DNA from 4 places in the Promicromonospora sp. NPDC060204 genome. Region 1 is predicted to be linked to each of the others. Evidence: riboswitches for the same ligand, from Rfam matches in the RefSeq annotation. Region 1 holds a riboswitch; each other region holds the start of a gene.
What was found. A riboswitch is a leader RNA that binds a small molecule or an ion and turns the genes downstream of it on or off. The one in region 1 is predicted to bind S-adenosylmethionine.
Positions count from the first base shown of each region.

Region 2: it holds a riboswitch for S-adenosylmethionine, as region 1 does, so the genes downstream of both, metE (5-methyltetrahydropteroyltriglutamate--homocysteine S-methyltransferase) here and ACFWEJ_RS09400 (LLM class flavin-dependent oxidoreductase) in region 1, are expected to answer to the same signal.
Region 3: it holds a riboswitch for S-adenosylmethionine, as region 1 does, so the genes downstream of both, ACFWEJ_RS26420 (methylenetetrahydrofolate reductase) here and ACFWEJ_RS09400 (LLM class flavin-dependent oxidoreductase) in region 1, are expected to answer to the same signal.
Region 4: it holds a riboswitch for S-adenosylmethionine, as region 1 does, so the genes downstream of both, ACFWEJ_RS24785 (aminotransferase class V-fold PLP-dependent enzyme) here and ACFWEJ_RS09400 (LLM class flavin-dependent oxidoreductase) in region 1, are expected to answer to the same signal.

Region 1 is NZ_JBHWZO010000053.1:18,001-23,457, reverse strand. It holds gene ACFWEJ_RS09415 (O-acetylhomoserine aminocarboxypropyltransferase/cysteine synthase family protein) at 1-1,315, opposite strand, end outside; gene ACFWEJ_RS09410 (GNAT family N-acetyltransferase) at 1,312-1,971, opposite strand; gene ACFWEJ_RS09405 (rhodanese-like domain-containing protein) at 1,968-2,435, opposite strand; gene ACFWEJ_RS09400 (LLM class flavin-dependent oxidoreductase) at 2,482-3,636, opposite strand; SAM riboswitch class IV at 4,046-4,157, opposite strand; gene ACFWEJ_RS09395 (GH92 family glycosyl hydrolase) at 4,666-5,457, opposite strand, start outside.
Region 2 is NZ_JBHWZO010000147.1:8,117-13,573, forward strand. It holds gene ACFWEJ_RS18130 (Cmx/CmrA family chloramphenicol efflux MFS transporter) at 1-495, shown strand, start outside; gene ACFWEJ_RS18135 (hypothetical protein) at 671-1,240, shown strand; gene ACFWEJ_RS18140 (LysR family transcriptional regulator) at 1,262-2,167, opposite strand; gene ACFWEJ_RS18145 (type 1 glutamine amidotransferase domain-containing protein) at 2,211-2,915, opposite strand; SAM riboswitch class I at 3,093-3,196, shown strand; gene metE (5-methyltetrahydropteroyltriglutamate--homocysteine S-methyltransferase) at 3,205-5,457, shown strand, end outside.
Region 3 is NZ_JBHWZO010000333.1:121-5,577, forward strand. It holds gene ACFWEJ_RS26405 (extracellular solute-binding protein) at 40-1,284, shown strand; gene ACFWEJ_RS26410 (carbohydrate ABC transporter permease) at 1,357-2,232, shown strand; gene ACFWEJ_RS26415 (carbohydrate ABC transporter permease) at 2,232-3,155, shown strand; SAM riboswitch class I at 3,250-3,366, shown strand; gene ACFWEJ_RS26420 (methylenetetrahydrofolate reductase) at 3,371-4,315, shown strand; gene ACFWEJ_RS26425 (N-acetylmuramoyl-L-alanine amidase) at 4,509-5,457, shown strand, end outside.
Region 4 is NZ_JBHWZO010000280.1:614-6,070, reverse strand. It holds gene ACFWEJ_RS24795 (amidase) at 1-863, shown strand, start outside; gene ACFWEJ_RS24790 (hypothetical protein) at 1,019-1,615, shown strand; gene ACFWEJ_RS24785 (aminotransferase class V-fold PLP-dependent enzyme) at 1,619-3,037, opposite strand; SAM riboswitch class IV at 3,069-3,183, opposite strand; gene ACFWEJ_RS24780 (phosphotransferase enzyme family protein) at 3,229-4,008, opposite strand; gene ACFWEJ_RS24775 (rhodanese-like domain-containing protein) at 4,225-4,674, shown strand; gene ACFWEJ_RS24770 (O-succinylhomoserine sulfhydrylase) at 4,671-5,457, shown strand, end outside.

The DNA of each region.
Region 1 (5,457 bases):
CGTCCGCCGATCTGAGGCCGCGGTCGAGGTCGCCGATGAGGTCGGGCAGGTCCTCGATGCCGACCGAGAGGCGCAGGGTGCCTGGGTGGATGCCCGAGGCGGCGCGTTCCGCCGGGGTGCGCAGCACGTGGCTGGTGCTCTCGGGATGCAGCACGAGCGAGCGGACGTCGCCGATGTGGGTCATGTGCGTGAAGACCTGCACGGCCTCCACCAGGGCGCGCGCCGCGGGGGCGCCGCCATGCAGCGTGAAGGTGAAGACCGAGCCCTGGCCGTCCGGCAGGTACCGCTTGGCCAGCGCGTGCGAAGGACTGGAGTCCAGGCCGGAGTAGTCCACCGACGCCACCTCCGGCCGGAACGCCAGCCAGCGCGCGACCTCCAGCGCCGCGGCGCTCTGCCGCGCCACCCGCAGCGACAGCGTCTCGATCCCCTGGCCCACGAGGAACGCGTTCAGCGGTGACGGCGTCGGGCCGAACCGCGGCGCCACGGTCTCGCGCAGGTACGCGAGGCGCGCGTTGCCGCCGTGCCGGTCGGCCACGCTCGGCCCGCCCGTGCGGCTCGGCGCCACGAGGTGCGGGTACAGCGCGCCCGAGGCGCGCGGATCGAACGTCCCGGCGTCGACGACGACGCCGCCCAGTACCGAGCCGTGCCCCGCCAGGAACTTGCTGGCGGAGTGCACCACGACGTCGGCGCCGTGCTCGATAGGCCGCAGCAGGTACGGCGTGGCCAGCGTGTTGTCCACGACGAGCACCAGCCCGTGGGCGTGCGCGACGTCGGCCACGGCCGCGAGGTCGGGCAGGTCGTTGCGCGCGTTCGGGATCGACTCCAGGAAGAGCACGCGCGTCTCGGGGCGGATCGCGCGCTCCCAGGCGGCGGGGTCGGCGGCGTCGTCCACGAAGTCGGCCTCGATGCCGAGGCGCGGCAGGTTCTCCAGGAGCAGCCCGCGCGTGCCCTCGTAGATGCTGGACGCGGCGAGCACGCGCTGCCCGGCCTCGACCAGGCCGAGCAGGGCGACCGTGACGGCCGCCTGCCCGCTGGCCAGGAACAGGGCGTCGGTGCCGCCCTCCAGGGCGGCGATCCGCTGCTCGACGGCGGCCGTGGTCGGGTTGCCGGTGCGCGTGTAGGCGAAGCCCTCGCCGGCGCCGAAGTGCCCGGCCGCCTGCTCCCACTCCTCGAACTCGAACCCGGCGGTCAGGTAGACCGGCGTGGCGCGGGGCACCACGCGGGCCGACGGCGCGGCGGCGGGCGAGGTGGCGCGCCCGGCGTCGTCCCGCCCCGCGCTGCGCGCGTGCACCTGCCGGGTGGCGAAGCCGGTCATGGGCGGCCGTCCGTGGAGTTGATGTCGGCGTCGGCGAGGTCCGTGCCGGCGCCGGCGTCGGCGACGTCGAGGCCGAAGGCGAGCAGTCGCGTGGGCCCCTGCTTCGTCTCGACGACGCGCGTCTCGCGCTCGTACAGGCGCCCGAAGCCGAGCCGTTCGTACAGGCGGTGCGCAGCGCGCATCTGGTCGCCGGAGTTCAGCACGACGCGCCGCGCGCCCCGGTCGCGCGCGAGCCCGATGACGTGCCGCACGAGCGTCTCGCCCACGCCACCCCCGCGGGCGTCGGGGTGCGTCGCGAGCAGGCGGAAGTCGAGCTCGCCGTCCTGCGCGAGCTGCGACAGCGCCGGCCCGCCGAGCGCCGGGATGACGACGACGCCGAGCACGCGGGTGGTCCCGCCGCCCGAACCCGTCTCCGCGGCCGGCACCGCGACCCAGACCTCGTGCTCGCTCGCCCAGCGGCTGACGTCGCCGAGCGACTGGCGGTAGCCGTCGCTGATGTCGAAGTCGTGCGTGTAGGCGGTCACGAGCACCTCGGCGGCGGCCCGGTGCTCGTCGTCCCGCACCCGCCGGACGACGACGCTCGGCGCGCTGCCGCCCGTGCCGCCCACCGTGCCGCTGACCGACCGGGCCGCCCGGACCTCGTCCGCGATCGTCATGGTGCCGCGCTCGGCGCCGTCGCGGGCTGGTCCGCTCCGGCGGTCGCGGGCTGGTCGGCAGCCTCGGTCGCCGACTGTCCTGCCGTGTCCACGACGGGCTGGTCCGCCGTTGCCGCCGCCGGCTGGTCCGCCGCCTCCGTCGCGGGCAGCCCGGCCTCCTTCCAGGCGGGGAAACCGCCGTCGACGTGCGAGACGTCGGTGTAGCCGCGGGCCGCGAGCGCCTCCGCGACCGGGCCGGAGCCGTTGATCGAGCCGCACACGATCACGACGGGCGTGTCGAGGGTGATCGCCGGGTTGTCGGACGGCCCGAACAGCGCGTCGAGGTTGTTGCGGTCCGCGAGCGTGGCGCCCGGGATCTCGCCCGCCGAGGCGCGGCCCGCGGCCGAGCGGACGTCGATCAGCAGGGCGCCGCCGGCGACCTTGGCGCCCGCGGCGTCGGGGGTCTGCAGCTCAGGGGTGGTCATGGTGGTCTCCTCCGGGTCGTCTGTGGTTCGTCGGGTCGTCAAGCCGTCAGGCGCTCAGCAGCCGGCCCGTGGGCAGCGCCCGCTCGGCGGCCTCGACGTCCGACAGCCCGAGCGAGCCGCGCAGCGACGTCGCCGTCCGCTCGGTGCGGAACAGGCCCGCCTGCTGGAGCGCGGGGACGAGGTGGTCGGTGATGGTGTCGAGGTCGGAGCTGAGCGAGGACGGCCGCAGCAGGAACCCGTCGACGGCGCCGACGGTGGTCCAGTCGGCGATCAGGGTGGCGAGCTCGTCGGGCGTGTCGGCGACGACGAGCCCGTCGCCCATGGCCGCCGTGCCCTCCAGCGCCTCGACGAGCTCGAGCCGGGCCCGCGCGCTGGCCCGTTCCTGCGCGAGCACCACGTAGACCTCGGCGAGCACGCGCAGCTCCTCGGGGTCGCGCCCGGCGGACAGCGCGGCGTCCCGCACGAGGCGGCGCAGCCGCACCGCGTGCGCGGCGTCGGTGACGGTGATCCGCGCGACGTCGGCGGTGCGGCCGGCGAGCGCCGCGCTGGCCTCGGAGCGCACGCGGACGACGACGGGCGGGGGCACCTGCGGCAGCGCGTCTCCTTCGGCGCGGCGGCCCCGGACGGCGAACCGGATGCCGTCGTGGTCCACGCGGAACCGGCCCTCGGCGTCGAGCTCGACCGCGCCCGACCCGCTGCCGGGACGTCCGGTCCACACCTGGGTCACGGACCGGATGCCGAGCTCGACGCGCGCGGCCCAGGCGTCGTCGGACTCGGGGAGCTTGCCCTGCCGCACGGCCTGCCAGCCCGCCCGGCCGCTGCTGGCGCGGTCGATGCTGCTCAGCGCGACGGCGGCGTGGCCCGCCTCGACGTGCACCGTGTCGACGGCGGCGACCAGCCCGATGCCCGATGTGACCCGGGCGGCCCGGGCCGCGGCGACGGCCGTGTCCAGCCGTCCAGTGACCTGGCTGCGGCCGGGATGGAGCAGGAAGCCCTCGTCGAGGCTGACGAAGTCGAGCAGGCCGCGGTCGGCGGTCCGCACGAGGTGCAGGAACCGCTCGCCGTCGAACGGACGCGGCGCGACCGGGCCACGTGCCCGGTGGGCGCCCGGACGGGCGCCGGCGGAGGTGAGGTCCACGCCGAGCACGACGGGACGGGAGGAGGTGGGGGCGAGGGACGTGGGCTGCGACGGGTACGGCACGGCGGGGCTCCGTTCGGGCTGCGGCTGCGCGACGGCGCCCGGAGGACCCGGCCGGCGCGCGCAGGGTGCGCGACGGCGTCCAGGGGTCACCCGGGAGCGTGGCTGCCAGAGGGCAGGAGTGGGACGTCCGGTCAGGAACGTGAGGGCCGGATACGGCCGGGGCTCGGCGTGCGGCGCCGAGAGGAGTTCCGGGCGGCGGACCGGTGGCGCCTGTGGCGACCGGTCAGCGCGTCGGGGCTGTCAGTGTGGGACTGTCGCCGTCAGCGACAGGAGCAGTGACAACACATGTCCTCGCGCGGGGCAGCACCAGCCCGCACGGTGACGTTCCGGGACGGCAGGGACACGTGGACGGCGGGGGCAGCGCTCCGGGTCATCGTCGTTCTCCTCACCTGCTCGCCCATCGGCGAGCGACGCGTGTTGTCATCCGCCGGCGGCGGTGGACCTGGTCCTCACCCGGGGCACCCACCCGCGCGGGGGGTTGCCGTCCGACCAGCCGGGGCTTCGCGTCGGAACTCATGACCTGTCGAGGCTTTCTACATCTCTCCGATCGGATTGGTGTGGTTGGTCTCGATGTCACAGAAGATACGAATGGAACCCATAGAAGTCAATGATCCTTGCCCAGATCTCACATCCCGGGACCAGGGTCTCGCCGGCAGGCGGGGGTGTGCTGGTGGACGCGGGCGCGGACGCGGCGCGGCCCCGCCCGAGCAAGGTGCGCTTCTACCCCGTCATTGGGCCCGGAACCAGGCTGTTTTCGGGCCCAATGACTGGGTAGAAGCGCACTCTCGCCTGGCCCCTTGCTCACTCACACACCGGCGTCGGCGACCAGCCGGAGTCACGCACCGAACCGGCCGGGGTCACGAGACGAGCCGAGCGGTCAGCCGAACTCGTGCGATCGACCGACACCGCCGAGCCCACACAACGCAGAAGTGCGCTTCTACCCAGTCATTGGGCCCGGAACCAGGCTGTTTTCGGGCGTAATGACTGGGTAGAAGCGCACTTCGGGATCGGGGTGGGCTCGGCGAGGGGCTAGTCCAGGAGGAGCTCGATCTGGGCAACGGCGCCGGGCTCGGCAAGCTCCAGCCGGAGGCCGGTGAGCGGCACCGGTTCGTCGAGCACGAAGGGGCGGAGCTGGCTCGGCCAGCGCCACTCCTCGCCGGACCGCTCGTCGAGCACCCGGCCGTCGGCCGCGACCAGACGCCATGCGGACGGCGCCGTGTCGGACGCCGGGCCAGAGGTCAGCGTGTAGGCGCGCAGCACCGATCCGGCCGGGACCTCGGCGGCGGGAGCCCAGTCGAGCACGCCGTCCACCGCGGCCGACGTCGTCAGGTCGCCGTCGGTCAGGTGCGGCAGCGCACCCTCCACGCCGCGCCAGCCGCCGTCGGCACGCCGCCACGGCCGGTCGGACGCCGAGTAGTCGCCGACCCCCGCGGCACTGGCCGCATCACCAGCACCAGCACCAGCACCAGCCTCGTCGTCCGACGGCACACCCCACCGGGTCGGGGTCTCCGACAGCACGAAGCGCAGGGTCGCTCCCCCGACGAGGTCACCGTTGTCGATCGACGGCGCAGTGATCTCCCGCGCCGCAGCCGCGCCGTCACCACCCGCCACGTCCAGCCCCTCCACATACCGCCGCCCGGCCGCCCCCGGCGCCTCGATCACGAGGTCGCCGTCGGGCCGGTGCACCACCGCCCGGTCGAACAGCGGCGATGTGACCGCCCACCGCGGCGAGCCGATCTCCAGCGGGTACAGCCCGAGCGCGGCCAGCACGTACCAGGCCGACATCTCGCCGTTGTCCTCGTCGCCGTGGTACCCCTGCCC
Region 2 (5,457 bases), on a different contig from region 1:
GTCACCGACGGCGCGGGCCTCGGGTCCGCGCTGGTGCCGGCCGTGCTGGCCCTGTTCGGCCTGGGCGCCTTCGCCGGGGTCTCGGCCGCGGGCCGGCTCGCCGACGCCCACGGCGGCCGCCTGCTCGTGATCGCCGGCCCCGCCCTGCTCACGGGTTGGGTCCTGTGGGCCGCGCTCCCCGCGAGCCCCGTGACGGTGTGGGTGCTAGCGCCTGTGCAGGGCGCACTGTCGTTCGCCGTCGGCGGCACGCTGATCGCCCGCAGCATGGCGGCGGCCCACGGCGCGCCGACCATGGGCGGCGCGTTCTCGACCGTCGCCCTTAACCTCGGCGCGCTCGCCGGACCGGTGCTCGGCGGGAGCGCCGTCGTGGCGCTCGGGCCCGCCGGACCCCTGGCGGCGAGCGCGGCGCTGACGGCGGTGGCCGTCGTGCTCGGGGCGACAGCCCGCGCACACCCGGCAGGCCTCGGGGAAGACGTCACGCGTCCGAGGGCGTAACGCTGAGGTAGCAGTGCTAGCTGAGCGTTACCTCCTCGGCTGTGCAACGTGTTCCCCGGGAGACCGCCGGGAGCCGTCGCGTGCCCGGGGAATCCGCGGCGACATTCTGACCGCGACGCCGTCGTGCCTGGTAGCGTCCCCGGCACGACGGCGTCGAGCACCAGCGAGGAGACGGATGCAGCCCCTGTTCCCCCTACGGGCACGTTTCGCGGTGCTGGTCCCTGCCGTGCCGGTCCGGGCCGTGCTGGTGCGGGCCGTGCTCGTACCTGCCGTGCTGCTCCCCGCCGTGCTGACGTCCTGCTCTGCGGGTCCCGACGTCCCGGCCGGACCCGCAGAGCCGGCCCCCGCACGCGAGGCCGCGACCGAGCAGTACACGGCGGCGCTGGACGACGTCCTCGGCGCGCTCCAGGAGGCCGTCCCGGAGGTCGAGTGGACCGCCAAGGACCGCTTCCCGTCCCTCACCGAGCAGCCGGACGGCGAGTGCGTGCTCTTCCTCGCCGAGAGCCTGGGCGAGGGCGACCTGTACGAGCCCAGCGACGGCCTCGCCGACCTGGCCGCCGGGCTCGACCCGGTGCTCCAGGAGCACGGCTTCGACCCGCTGTCGGACGTGACCCACGCCGAGCACGGGGGCGACTCCTACGTGACGGCGACCGACCCGGCCGGCTGGGAGCTCCGGGTCTCGGCCTACCCGCCGCTCGTCGGCCTCTCGGGTCCGGTGGAGAGCGACGAGTGCGCCGAGGCGTGACCGGCCCGGCGACATGACCCGCTAGAGACTCCCCCACTCCGCGGCGGCCTCGGTCAGCCGCGCCTGGACGGCGGCGACCGCCGGCCCGTGCGGGACGCCGCGGCGTCCCGCGAGATACAGCGTGTTCAACGGGGGCGCCTCGGGGTGGTGGAGCTCGACCACCTGCCCGGCGTCCAGCGCGGGCGCGACCAGGTACTGCGGCAGCACGGACACGCCCGCACCGCCGGTGACGGCGGCGAGCACGGCGCGCAGGTCGGGCACCACCAGCGCCGTCGTGTTGGGCGGCCGCCGGCCGAACTCGCTGCGCCAGTACCGGCGCACGATCGGCAGGTCCTCCGCGTAGGCGACCAGCGGCAGGTGCGCCAGGGCGGCCACGGGGTCGGCTGCCAGACGCCCCGCGTCCACGGTGTGGGCCAGCGCCGGAGGCCCGACGAGCAGGAACTCCTCGTCGACCAGCGGCGTCGCCGCCACAGCGTCCTGCCGCGGGCGCACCGAGGACACGACCAGGTCGAGGTGGCCGGCCGCCAGCGCGGCCAGCAGCTCGTCGCCGAGCCCGAGCGCCGTACGGAGCTGGAGGCCCTGCGCGACGAGCGGCACGAGCGCGGGCAGCACACGCACCGTCATCAGCTCGGCCGCCCCGCCGATCCGGACGAGCCCCCGCACCGCCGGCTCGACGTCGCGGGGACCGAGCGCCGTCCGGAGCCCGTCCACGTGGAGCCCCACCTCGGCGGCCAGCGCCACGGCGCGCTCCGTGGGCTCGGCGCCCCGGCGCGACCGCACGAACAGGCGAGTCCCGAGCTGTTCCTCCAGGCGGGCGAGCTGCCCGGTGACGGCGGGCTGGCTCACGCCCAGCCGCTCGGCCGCCGCCGACAGCGACCCCGTGCGGTAGACCTCCAGGAACGTGGCGAGGAGGTCGAGACCCGGCACCGGCACCCCCTCCGTCGTCGTCCTGCCCACAGGCTAGCCGGGCTCAGCGCGCGGCGAGCGCCTTGAGCACCGCCTCCGCGGCGGCCGCGCTGGACTGCGGGTTCTGCCCGGTGATCAGGTTGCCGTCCTGGACCACGGTGCTGCTCCAGGGTGCGCCGACCTGGACGACGGCGCCGCGCTCGCGCAGCCGTGACTCGACGAGGTAGGGCGCGGCGTCGCCGAGGCCGCCCTGGCGCTCCTCCTCGTCCGTGAACGAGGTGAGCGCCCGGCCCGCGTAGGTGAAGGTGCCGTCCGGCTCCTGGGCGCTGAGCAGCGCGGCGACGCCGTGGCACAGCGCGCCCACGGTCGTCCCCCGGTCGTTCGCCGCGAGCAGCAGGCGGCCGAGGTCGGCGTCGTGCGCGAGGTCCGCCATGGGGGCGTGACCGCCCGGGACGTAGATCGCGTCGTAGTCGTCGCCGCGCACGTCGGCCAGCGTGAGCGGGTGGGCGAGCTGGCCGGCGATGCCGTCGAGGTAGGCGCGGAACTCCGCGGCGTCGGCGGCGGGCACCCCGCCGCGCTCGTCGAGGCTGACCGCGTCGACCGTGGGCGCGACGCCGCCCGGCGTCGCGACGTCGACCTGGGCGCCGGCCGCGGTGAGGACCCGGTGGGAGGCGGCGACCTCCTCGGCCCAGTAGCCGGTGGGGTGCTCGGTGCCGTCGGCCAGGCGCAGGCTGTTCGCGGCAGAGACGACCATCAGGATCTTCGACATGGTGTGGTTCCGATCTGTTCGGGGAGCTGCCCGCTGGGTGCGGTCCTCGGGGAACGTCAGAATCCATCACCGGATGCCGAAACGGTCAGCCGGATCCATCACCAAACTTATGACCCCGATTTGTCCGAGGCGTGGACGGTTTGCCGACCACATCCCGGGCATGCCTACGATCAAGTCTCATCATCCAGAGCGGTCGAGAGTCCTGGCTCCACGACACCGCAGCAACCTACCTCCGAGGCGCCAATCTCGGGGCAAGGTGCTAACGCCAGGTCCGATGGAGCTGATACGCATGGCAGTCACGAACCCGCACCTTCCCACCGCCACGATCCTGGGCTACCCGCGCATCGGCCGGAGGCGCGAGCTCAAGCGCGCCGTCGAGTCCTTCTGGGCCGGCCGCACCACCGCAGACGAGCTGGAGGCGACCGCCCGCGACCTGCGGCAGACCACCGCCCGCCGCCTCGTCGACCTGGGCCTGGACGCCGGCAACGCTGCCGTCCCCGGCTCGTTCTCGTACTACGACCAGGTGCTCGACGCCGTCGCCCTGCTGGGCGCCGTGCCCGACCGCTTCGCCGGGCTCACCACGGACGGGGGGCGCCTGCCCCTCTCGGCCTACTTCACGGTGGCCCGCGGCGAGGGCGACAACGCGCCGCTCGAGATGACCAAGTGGTTCGACACGAACTACCACTACCTGGTCCCGGAGATCGGTCCGGACACCCCGATCGGGTTCGTCGACGACCGCGCCGTGCGCGAGTTCACCGAGCTGGCGCAGCCGGCCGACGGCGGCCAGGCCGTCGTGACGCGCCCCGCGTTCGTGGGCCCGGTGACGTTCCTGCTCCTGAGCAAGGCAGTGGGCGACGCCCCCGAGGGCTTCCGCCCCCTGGACCGGCTCGACGACGTCGTCGCCGCCTACGCCGACCTGCTGCGCGCGCTCGCCGCCGCAGGTGCGCCCTGGGTGCAGCTCGACGAACCCGCCCTGGTCACGGACCTGCTGGACGTCCCCTTCGACGAGGTCGCCGACGCCGTCCGCCGGGCCTACGCCACGCTGGCGACCGAGCTCTCCCCCGCCGCGTCCGGGGCCGACGGCGCCGCCGCCGAGCGCCCCGCGATCCTGGTCACCGCCCCGTACGGCGACCTGCGCAGCGAGGCCGGCGACGGGCTCGCCCTGCTGGCCGGCACCGACGTCGAGGCGATCGCGATCGACCTGGTGCGCGGTGCCGCGCCGACCGGACCGGTCCCCGGCCTGGAGTCCAAGACCCTGGTCGCGGGCGCGATCGACGGCCACAACATCTGGCGCGCCGACCTCGACGCCCGCCTGACCGTCCTGGAGGGCCTGGCGGCCCCGGGCACGGGCGTCGGCGCCGGGACTGTAGCCGTCGGCACCTCGACGTCGCTGCTGCACGTGCCGCACGACGTCGCCGACGAGCCCCGCCTCGACGCCGACCTGAAGTCGTGGCTCGCGTTCGCGGACCAGAAGGTCGCGGAGGTCGTCACGCTGGCCACCGCGCTGACCGAGGGCCGAGCGGCGGTCGCCGACCAGCTCGCCGAGTCGACCGCGGCGGTGAGCTCCCGCGCCGCGGCGCCCGGCGTCGTCGTCCCCGCGGTGCGCGAGCGGACCGCCGCGCTGACCGCGGCCGACGTCGAGCGCGCGCCGTACGCGGAGCGGGCGGCCGCGCAGCAGGCGCGGCTCAACCTGCCGCCGCTGCCGACCACGACCATCGGGTCGTTCCCGCAGACCTCGGAGATCCGCAGCACGCGCGCCGCGTGGGTGCGGGGCGAGCTGTCCGACGCCGACTACACGGCCGCCATGCGCGCCGAGATCGCGAGCACGGTCGCGCTCCAGGAGGAGCTGGGCCTGGACGTACTGGTGCACGGCGAGCCCGAGCGCAACGACATGGTGCAGTACTTCGCCGAGCAGCTCGACGGCTTCGCGACGACGGTCAACGGCTGGGTCCAGTCGTACGGCTCGCGCTGTGTGCGGCCGCCCATCCTGTGGGGCGACGTGTCGCGGCCCGCGCCGCTGACGGTCGAGTGGACGGCGTACGCGGCGTCCTTGACCGACAAGCCGGTCAAGGGCATGCTCACGGGCCCGGTCACGATCCTGGCCTGGTCGTTCGTGCGCGACGACCTGCCGCTGGGCGACACCGCCGACCAGGTCGCCCTGGCGCTGCGCGACGAGGTGACGGACCTGGAGGCGGCGGGCATCGGCGTCGTGCAGGTGGACGAGCCGGCGCTGCGCGAGCTGCTGCCGCTGCGCCGCTCGGCGCACCCGGGCTACCTCGACTGGTCGGTGCGCTCGTTCCGGCTCTCGACCGCCGGGGCGGACATCGCCACGCAGGTGCACACGCACCTGTGCTACTCGGAGTTCGGGCAGGTCATCGGCGCGATCGACGGCCTGGACGCCGACGTCACGTCCGTGGAGGCGGCCCGGTCCCGCATGGAGATCGTGCCCGAGCTGGCCGACGCCGGGTACGGCCGCGGCATCGGACCGGGTGTCTACGACATCCACAGCCCGCGCGTGCCGTCGGTGCAGGAGGTGACCGAC
Region 3 (5,457 bases), on a different contig from region 1:
AAAACGTGACCTGCACCACCACGAAGGAGAGGGACGGCAATGGCGCAGTACAAGAGGCTTGGCGGGATCATGGCGATCACGCTCGCCGCTACGACCGGACTGACGGCCTGCGGGTTCGGCGGGTCCAGCGGGGAGGCGACCGGCGACGGGACGACTCTCGACCTGCTCGTCCCCAGCTACTCCGACGCCACCCAGGGAAACTGGGACGACGTGATCGCCGGGTTCGAGGAGGCCAACCCCGACATCGACGTCAACCTGCAGGTCGAGTCCTGGGACAACCTCGAGTCCGTCATCGCCACCAAGATCCAGGGCGGCGACGCACCCGACATCTACAACGGCGGCCCCTTCGCCGGCTTCGCCGCGGACGAGCTGCTGTACCCGGTCGAGGAGGTCACCTCCGAGGAGACCTACGCCGACTTCCAGCCCACGTTCCTGGAGAACGCCCAGGTGGACGGCACCACCTACGGCCTGCCGTTCATCGCCTCCGCTCGCGCGCTGTTCGTCAACGACGCGCTCCTGGAGGAGGCCGGCGCCGAGGTCCCCACCACCTGGGACGAGCTGCTCGAGTCCGCCAAGAAGGTCTCGGAGCTCGGCGGCGGCGTGGCCGGCTACGGCATGCCGCTCGGTTCCGAGGAGGCGCAGGCCGAGGCAGCAGTGTGGCTGTGGGGCGGCGGCGGAACCTTCGGCGACGCCGAGGCCATCACCATCGACACCCCCGAGAACCTCCCGGGTGCCGAGTTCGCCAAGAAGATGATCGACGAGGGCGCCACGCAGGCCGACGCCGGTGCGACGGACCGCAGCCCGCTGTTCGACATCTTCGTCCAGGGCAAGGTCGGCATGCAGATCGGCCTGCCGCCGAGCGTCGGGCAGATCGAGTCCGACAACCCGGACCTGGAGTACTCGATCCACCCCATCCCCACCGAGGACGGCTCGCCGTTCACGCTGGGCGTGGCCGACCACCTCATGGCGTTCCAGAACGACGGCGACAAGCAGGAGGCCATCACGGCCTTCTTCGACTACTTCTACTCCGCCGACGTCTACGTGCCGTGGGTCCAGGCCGAGGGCTTCCTGCCCACCACCCTCTCGGGCTCCGAGCAGCTCGCCGGCGAGGAGGCGCTCGCGCCGTTCCTCGAGGTGCTGCCCGACGCGCAGTTCTACCCGAGCACCAACCCGGACTGGCAGGCCGCGGACTCCGCCTTCAAGGCCCTCTTCGGCCAGCTCGACGGGAAGAAGTCGGCGCAGGACGTCCTGACCGAGATCCAGGGACAGGTCGACGCGGGCTGACGCCCCGCACCGACCGCCGTGCCCGGCACGGCTGACCACACGCAACGCCGAACCGAAAGCACGGGGAACTTGGTGAAGGACCTGTTGAAGGCCCTGCCGTGGATCGGGCCCGCGGTCGCACTCATTGCGGCCGTGGTCCTGTTCCCGGTCGGCCTGATGTTCTGGAACTCGACACGCGACATCAGCCAGAGCGGCTTGGACGACGGGGGAGTGGGCCTCGCGAACTTCGCGACGGTCATCGGCTTCCAGTACTTCTGGCCCATCCTCGGCCGCACCGTCGTGTGGGTCGTGGTCGTCGTCGCCTGCACCCTGATCGGGTCGCTGGCGCTCGCGGCACTGCTGAACAAGGCGTTCCCCGGCCGCCGGCTGGTGCGGATGGCCGTCATCGTGCCGTGGGCCTCCAGCGTCGTCATGACGACGCTGGTGGTGCACTACGGCCTGGAGCCGTACTTCGGCATCATCAACTCGTTCCTCGTGGACGTCGGCCTGATCAGCACGCCGGAGGGTTACGGCTGGACTCGCCACCCGGGCACCGCGTTCGCGTGGGCCATGGCGGTCGCCGTGTTCGTGTCCCTGCCGTTCACCACCTACACGGTGCTCGCCGGGCTCCAGACGGTGCCCGGCGAGACCGTGGAGGCCGCGCGGATCGACGGGGCGAGCGGGGCGCGCACCTACTTCAGCGTGGTGCTGCCGCAGCTGCGGGGCGCGATCTCGGTGGCGGTGCTGATCAACATCATCAACGTGTTCAACTCGCTGCCGATCCTGCGCGTCATGACGGGGTCCATCCCCGGGTACGACGCCGACACCGTCATGACGATGATCTTCAAGTACATGCAGAACCAGCGGCAGATCGACCTGGCCAGCGCGCTGTCCGTCATCGCGTTCCTGGTGGTCATCGCCATCGTCGCCGTCTACGTGCGGGTCGTCCGCCCCCTGGAGGAGGTCTGATGACCGCGATCACCGACCCGGGGACCACCGCGCACAGCGCGGCCCGGCCGCCGTCGGACAACCGGAGGCGGGTGCGGAAGTACACGACGGACCAGGTGCCGCTCGGGTCGCTGCTGCTCCGGCTGCTGGCCGGGCTCGTGGTGCTGGTGGTCTTCCTGCTGCCGTACCTGATCATGTTCTTCGGCTCCGTGAAGACCAAGGCCGAGATCAGGTCGGTCGACCCCACCTACTTCCCCACGGAGTGGCACTGGGACAACTACGTCACGATGTGGTCCACGCCCGAGACGCCGCTGGCGCAGAACCTGATCTCCACCCTGGTGATCTCGCTGTGCGCCACGCTGCTCGTGCTGGCCGTGGCGCTGCCCGCCGCCTACTACACGGCGCGGTTCCGGTTCACGGGCCGGCTCTTCTTCCTGTTCCTCGTGATCGTGACCCAGATGGTGCAGCCCGCCGTGCTGACGTCGGGCCTGTTCCGGCAGTTCATCGCCATCGGGATCCTCGACACGTGGGTCGCGATGATCCTGGTCAACGCCGCGTTCAACCTGTCGTTCGCGGTCTGGATCATGCACAGCTTCTTCGCGGGCATCCCCAAGGAGGTCGACGAGGCGGCGCAGCTCGACGGCGCCGGCACGTTCGCCGTCCTGACCAAGATCAACCTGCCGCTCGTCTGGCCGGGCATCGTGACGGCGGTCGTGTTCACGTTCGTCGCCTCCTGGAACGAGTTCGCGGCGTCGCTGGTGCTGCTGACGACGGCGGGCAACCAGCCGCTGTCCGTGGCGCTCACCAAGTTCGTGGGCCAGTACGAGACGTCCTGGCAGTACGTGTTCGGGGTGTCCGTCGTGGCGATCGTGCCCGTGGTGATCCTGTTCATGATCATCGAGAAGCGCCTGGTGGGCGGCCTGGTGGCCGGGTCGGTGAAGTAGCGGGCGGGCCCGGTCCACACACCGTGGACCGGGCCGTCTCGACCTCCGGACGAATTCTGTCCCAGTGCTGGACGGGCGCTTAACATGGTGGCGAACCCCATCCAGAGCGGTCGAGAGTCCTGGCTCCCTGACACCGCAGCAACCTGCCGACCTTCTGCCGCGTCGCCGCGGCGCGAGGGACGCAAGGTGCTCACGCCAGGTTCGATGGAGCAGCCATGGTCGCCGAGGTACACCCGCACCGCCCGACGGTGTCGTTCGAGCTGATGCCTCCGCGCCGGCCGAACGCCGCGCCCAACTTCTGGGAGACGGCGCAGCGGCTCGTGGCGGCCCGCCCGGACTTCGTCTCCGTGACCTACGGGGCGGCCGGCGGCGACCGGGCCACCGCGCGCGAGGTGCTCGCCACCCTGCTGCGCGGCACGCCCGTGCTCCCGGTGGCCCACCTGACCTGTGTGGGCGCGTCCCGCGAGGACGTGTCCGCGGTGATCGAGGAGTTCCTCGAGGCCGGGGTGCGGTCCTTCCTCGCCCTGCGCGGCGACCCGCCGCGCGACGAGCCGGACTGGCGCCCCCCGGCCGACGGTGTGCGCTCCAGCGTGGACCTCGTGCGGCTCCTGCGGCAGGTGGACGAGCGGCGGTGCGCCGCCGACGTCAGCACGGCGCTGCGCTCGGCCGCCCGGCCGCTGGCCATCGCCGTCGCCACGTTCCCGGACGGCAACCCCGGGGCCGGCACCACGCGCGAGCAGGAGGTGCGCCGGCTGCTGGAGAAGCAGAAGGCGGGCGCTAGCTTCGCGATCACCCAGTTCTTCTACCGCGCGGACTCGTACACCGGGTTCGTCGAGGCGGCCCGGGCGGAGGGCGTGACCATCCCGATCCTGGCCGGGATCCTGCCCACCACCGAGGCCCGGCGCCTGCGCCGCGTCCAGGAGCTCACGGGGGTGGCGGCGCCCGCGGACCTCCTGCGCGACCTCGACCGGCTCACCGCGCCCGACGGCGCCGTCGACCCCGAGGCCCAGCACGCGCACGGCATCGAGTTCTCCGCGGCGCTCGCGCGCGAGGTGCTCGACGCCGGCACGCCCGGCCTGCACGTCTACACGTTCAACAAGCACCGCCCGGCCCTGGACCTCCTGGACCGAGTGGGCCTGACAGGCCGAGCCGCCGCCTAACCCCTTCGTTGAGTGCTGGCTATTTGTTGCTTTCCACGCCCGAAACCAACAAATAGCCAGCACTCAACGGGTTGGGCGGGCATGTTGTGTGGGGGATGGGGTGGGTGTGATGTACCCGCCGGTCGGCAGAGCGGCCGATACTACGGATGAAAATCGGCACGTCACAGCGCGACCGAACCGTGGAGGCCCCACCGTGCACGAACACGACCACAGCTCCACCGACTGCAGTCCCGACAGCCACGCCGCGTTCGGGCGGCGCGACCTGCTGCGCGGCGCCGTCGTCCTCGGCATCGGTGCCGCGGGCGCGACGATCGCCGCGCCCGCCGCCGTCGCCGCCCCCGCGCCCGCGGCTCCCGCCGGGAGCGCGCCCGGCGCCGCCCCGGCGCGGACGGCGGACGCCCCGCCGTCCCTGGCACCGGACCCCGAGGCGCCCGCCGACGCGCCGCCCGGCGCCGTGGCCGGGGTCGAGGTGGCCGCGCCGACGATCGCGAGCTGCGCCACCTGGGGCGCCGCGGCGGCCCGCGGCACGATCGACACCGTCTCGACCAACCCGAACAAGATCCTGATCCACCACACGGCGTCGGCCAACGTCACCGACTACTCGCAGGCCGCCGGGTACCAGATCGCGCGCGACATCCAGCAGTGGCACTTCGCCAACGGCTGGGTGGACACCGGGCAGCACCTCACGCTGAGCCGCGGCGGGTACGTCATGGAGGGCCGGCACGGTGCGCTGTCGCGGCTGCAGAACGGCAGCGGCACGGTCGTGGGCGCGCACGCCCCCGGGCAGAACAGCCAGGCCATCGGCATCGAGAACCAGGGCACCTACACGAGCGCCACGCCGCCCGCGCAGCTCTGGAGCCGGTTGGTCGAGCTGTGCGCGTACATCTGCGACCAGTACGGCATCGCGCCCACCCAGATCTACGGGCACCGGGACTACACGGCGACGGCCTGCCCGGGCGACGTCCTGTACTCGATGCTGCCGCAGCTCCGGTCCGAGGTGGCCGCGGCCCTGGCGGGCACGAGCTGGTCCGTGATCGTCGACAACACCTCGGCCGGCTTCTCCGCCGGCGCCTCCTGGCTGACGTCGTCCTTCTCGGCCGAGCGCTACGGCGCCGACTACCGCTACGCCACGCCGGCCGAGG
Region 4 (5,457 bases), on a different contig from region 1:
TGGGCGGGCTGGTCGTGAACGGGCCGATCGCGCGCACCGTCGCCGACGCCGCCCTGCTGCTGGAGGCGATGCTCCCGCGGCGCGCCGGGGGCGGCGTCGCGCACCCGTACACGCTGCGGGCGCCGTCGTACGCCGCGGGTGCCTACCTCGCGGCCGCGCAGCGTGCCGAGCTGCCTGCCGAGGAGGCCGGCGACCCCGGTCGCCTCGCCCGGATCGGCGTGACCACGTCGTCGGCGTGGGACGGCTTCTACGACATCATCGTGTCCCCCGAGGCCCGCGCCGCGCTGGACGCCGGGGTGGGCGCCCTGGCCGGCCTGGGGCACGAGGTCGACGAGTTCGCGCTGGCCGCAGCCCCCGAGTACGCCCCGGCGTTCCGGACCCTGTGGATGGGCGGCGCCTCAGCGGTGCCGATCGACGACCCGGAGACCCTGGACAAGCTGGAGCCGCTGACGCAGTGGCTCATCCGTACCGGCCGCACGGTCCCCGCCCGGCAGCTCGCCGAGGCGGTGCGCACGCTCACCGGCTTCGAGCGCTCCCTCGTGGCGCAGGTCAGCGCCTACGACGCCGTCGTGACCCCCGCGCTCGCGCTCACCCCGCGGCCGATCGGCTGGTACGACGCGGAGGATCCGGAGCGGAACTTCGAGCAGCAGTGCCAGTACACGCCCTTCACGTCGATGCTCAACGTCGCCGGGCTGCCCGCGATCACGGTGCCGACCCACTGGACCGCGCCCACCGCCGAGGCGCCGGCCGGGCTGCCCATGGGGGTGCAGATCATCGGCCGGCCGGGCGGAGAGCTCACGCTGCTGGCGCTGGCGGCCCAGATCGAGGCGGCGCTTCCCCGTCCGCAGGCCTTTCCGCTCTGACGTGTCAGGCGTACAGGTCCACCAAGGGACCTGTACGCCTGACACTTCGGTGGTGGCCGAATGTGGTTCCGCGGCCCGGCGACGCGTGCTTGGGTACCCCTAGTGGGTATCCAACAGCGACGGCGCCACAGCGCCGGGACAGGGAGAACGGGACCATGGCCGAGACGTTCGAGACGACCGCCCCCGCGCGGCCGAGCCGGTGGACCGGGACCTGGCCCGCCAACACCGCCTGGATCGTGCTCGGCATTCTGACGGGCTTCGCCCTGCTGGTGGGCGGGACGGCGATCGTGGGCGGCACCTGGCAGGACGCCGTCGCCGAGGACCCGACCACCGCGATCGGCGTCGCGACGCTGTGCTACCTGGCCGCCGCCGTGACCGGCGTCCGCTGGACGGCCTGGCTCGTCGCCCTCCTGGCGTCCGCGATCCCCGTCGCGTCCGAGCTGCTGGACACGCCGCGCTGGATCGCGTTCGTCCTGGTGGGGCTGGTCCTGGCCGGCATCGGGCTGGCCCGCGGACGCCGCGCGACGTGGCCGCAGGCCGCCGCGATGGCCGGCTTCTTCGGGGTCGCGACGGCAGCCCTGTTCCTGGAGCCGCGGCTCGGGCTGGCCCTCGCGGGCCTCGCCCTCGCCGCGCACGCCGGGTGGGACGTGGTGCACTACCGCCGCGACGTCGTGGTGAACCGTTCGCTCGCGCTGTGGTGCATCGGGCTGGACCTCACCATGGGCGGCATCTGCGTGGCCCTCGCGCTGTAGCCGTCAGTCCTCGTCCGGGAGGCAGCCGAAGGCCTCGTCGAAGCCCAGGGCTGCCGTCGCCAGCAGGCCCGCGAGGCCGGAGCCCTCGGGCACGGGGCGCGGGTCGTCGGTCACGACCCACAGCCCGTCGACGACGTCGTACCCGGCCTGCGGGCCGTCCTCGACCAGGCTGCCGACGGCGGCGATCAGGCGCTCGATCTCCTCGCCCGCGGTGCCGACGCCGACCGAGGCGCGCACCGCCCCGGCGTCGAACCCGAGCCGGCCGAGCAGCGGGTGCGCGCAGAAGCGGCCGTCCCGGACGCCGATGCCGTGCTCCGCGGACAGGTACGCGGCGACGAGTCCCGGGTCGTACCCGGTCACGGTGAAGGTGACGACGCCGACCGGGTCGACGGCGTCCGCCCAGACCCGCACGACCTCGACGCGGTCGATCGCCTCGAGCCCGGACACGAGCCGGCGGCGCAAGGTGTTCTCGTGCGCCACGACCTCGGCCGGGTCGAGCGCGGCCAGCTCCTCGCAGGCCGCCGCGAGCGCCACCGCGCCGATCACGTTGGGCGAGCCGGCCTCGTGGCGCGCGGGCCCCTCGTGCCAGTCGGTGCCGCCCACGCGCACGCGCCGGACGGCGCCGCCGCCGGCGAGGTACGGCGTGCCCTGGTCGAGCCAGTCGCGGTGACCCACCAGCACGCCGGCGCCGAACGGGGCGTAGGTCTTGTGCCCGGAGAAGGCGAGGTAGTCCACGCCGGTGGACTCCAGCGAGATGCGGCGGTGCGGCACGAGCTGGGCGCCGTCGAGCGCCACGCGCGTCCCGAACTCGTGGGCGACGGCGACGATCTCGGCGATCGGGAGGGACTCGCCGGTCACGTTCGAGGCGCCGGTCAGGGCGAGGAGGGCGTACGGGCGGTCCTCGGCGGCGTCGGCCAGCTCCTCCCGGATCTGGGCGACGGTCTCGGCCACGGTGGCACCACCGGTCAGCACGGTCGCGCCGGTGGTGCGCTGCCAGGGCAGCAGGTTCGCGTGGTGCTCGACGTCGAGCACCAGCACGCGGCCGGGCTCGCCGTCGGCCTGCGCGGGGACGCAGCCGGCGAGGAGGTTGAGGGAGTCGGTGGTGTTCCGCGTGATGATCGTCAGGTCGTCCTCGCGGGCGCCGACGAACGCGCCGATGGTGCGGCGCGCGGTCTCGTAGAGCGCCGTGCTCACCTGGGAGAGGTAGCCCGCGCCGCGGTGCACGCTGGCGTACAGCGGCAGCACCTGGGTGACGCGGTCGGCGACGGCCTGCAGGGCCGGGGCCGACGCGGCGACGTCGAGGTTCGCGTACGAGACCTGCGTGCCGTCCACGAGCGGGACGAGCGTCCCGCCGCCCACGACGGGGCGCAGCGGGGCGAGATCGGTCACCGCGGTGGCACGGCTGAGAGTGGGAGCAGACATGGCGTCCTCCAGCACAGTCCTGGGGGAGGTTCCCCCGCGCTTGCCGCACGCGGGCTGCGCGCGGCCTGGTCGTCACCCGGGGCACCCCACCGCGGAGGGAGGGTTGCCGGCCAGCGAGCCGGGGCTTGACGCTGGCGCTCATGACCTGCGGCCATCCTGTGCTGCGGGCAAAACTCCTGTCAACGCATGTCTCAGATGCTGGTCCCACGTTCTGGGCGGGCCGCGCGGGCCGCGAGATCGGCGACCCGGGCCGCGTCCGAGCGGTACATCGCGGCATGGTCGCGCAGCTCGGCGGGCCCGCCGTCGTCGGCCCTGGCCTCGCTGAACGCGGCGAGCTCCGTCAGGCGCTCCGCCATCGTGCCGAGCACGTCGGCGCGCGACCAGCAGGCCCCGTACGCGGCGACCAGCGCGTCCAGCCGGGCCAGCGGGTCCAGGTGCCCGACGTCGTAGGTCACCCCGGCGAACGCGTCGCCCGCGAACGGGGCCAGGCGGTACGCGGTGTACGCCAGGTCCCACAGACGCGGTCCCGGCGCCGCCGTGTCCACGTCGATGAGGCCGGCGAGCCGGCCCGCGCGGAACACCATGTTGTACGGCGCGGCGTCGTTGTGGCAGACCACCTCGGCCGGCTCGCGGGCGGGCAGCTGCCAGACGGCGTCCGGCAGGTCGAGATCGAGGGACGCGTCGTGGAGCCGGCGCAGCAGGCGCCCGGCGTCGCGCAGGTTCTCCTCGGACCAGAGCCACTCCGGTGCGGGCCAGCCCGGGACATCGCCCGGGAGGAACGAGACGACCTCGCGGCCGCGGTCGTCGAGCCCGAAGGGCTCCGGCACGTCCGTGACGCCCCGGTCCCGGACGTGGCGCAGGTACGCGTGCACCGTGGCCGTCCACGGTCCGGCGGTCCGGCGCACCGTGTCGCCCACGCGCACCACCGCGTTCATGTTCCCGCCGGTCAGCGGCTCCTCGTCAGCAGACATCGGCGTCACCGTACCGAGGATCGGCTTTCCCTACTATTTTACTGGGGTTACCTGTCGAGACACTGTTCCACCCACCGGACACCATGTCGTAGGGTTGGCAACGACCATCCCGAGCGGCCGAGTGACGTGGCACGACGACGCCGCAGCAACCCAGCGTTCCCCGCAGCAGCGGAGGACGGACGAGGGTGCTACCGCCACGACCGATGGAGGAGCATCATGAGCGACCCCGCGCGCGTCGAAGCACGACCGGCTGACGGCTACGCCGGCGACATCACGCCCCAGCAGGCCTGGGACCTGCTCGCCGGCGACCCGGACGCCACGCTGGTGGACGTCCGCACCGACGGCGAGTGGCGCACGATCGGCATCCCGGACACGGCCTCGCTGGAGAAGCAGCCCGTGTTCGCCGAGTGGGTGCAGGCCGGCGGCCGCCCCAACCCCCGGTTCCTGGAGGAGCTCAAGGCGGCCGGCGTCTCCGGCGGGCCTGTCGTCTTCCTGTGCCGCTCCGGCCAGCGCTCGATCGCGGCGGCGCGGCTCGCCACGGCGTCGGGCATCGCGCCGTCGTACAACGTGCTGGAGGGCTTCGAGGGCGCGCCCGGGGCCGACGGTGTCCGGGACCAGCAGGGCTGGAAGGTCGCCGGCCTGCCGTGGACGGCGGGGCCCGCGTGACCGTCACCGGCGCTTACCCGCCCGGCGCGAACCCCGGCGGTTCCGGCCGCAAGCCGCTCCCCGACGGCGTCCGCCCGGCGACGCTCGCCGTGCGCGGCGGCCACCAGCGCAGCGAGTTCCAGGAGACGAGCGAGGCGCTGTTCCTCACGCAGGGCTACGTCTACGACAACGCCGCGGAGGCCGAGGCCGCGTTCAAGGGCGACGTCGACCGGTTCGTCTACTCGCGCTACGGCAACCCGACGGTGCACACCTTCGAGGAGCGCCTGCGCCAGCTCGAGGGCGCCGACGCCTGCTACGCGACCGCGACCGGCATGTCCGCGGTGTTCACCTCGCTGGCCGCGCTCGTGAGCTCCGGCTCGCGGATCGTGGCCGCCCGGGCGCTGTTCGGGTCCAGCGTGGTGATCTTCGAGGAGATCTTCAAGAAGTGGGGCGTGCGCACCGACTACGTGGACGGGCACGTGCTGTCCCAGTGGGAGGACGCGCTCTCGACCCCCGCGGACGTGGTGTTCTTCGAGACGCCCTCGAACCCCATGCAGGACATCGTGGACGTGCGCGCCGTCGTGGACCTGGCGCACGCCGCCGGGGCGATCGTGGTGCTCGACAACGTGTTCGCCACCCCGCTGCTGCAGAAGCCGCTGGAGCTGGGCGCCGACGTGGTCGTCTACTCGGCGACCAAGCACATCGACGGGCAGGGGCGCGTGCTGGGCGGCGCGATCCTCGGCTCCACGGAGTACATCACCGGCCCCGTGCAGACGTTCATCCGCAACACCGGGCCGTCGCTGG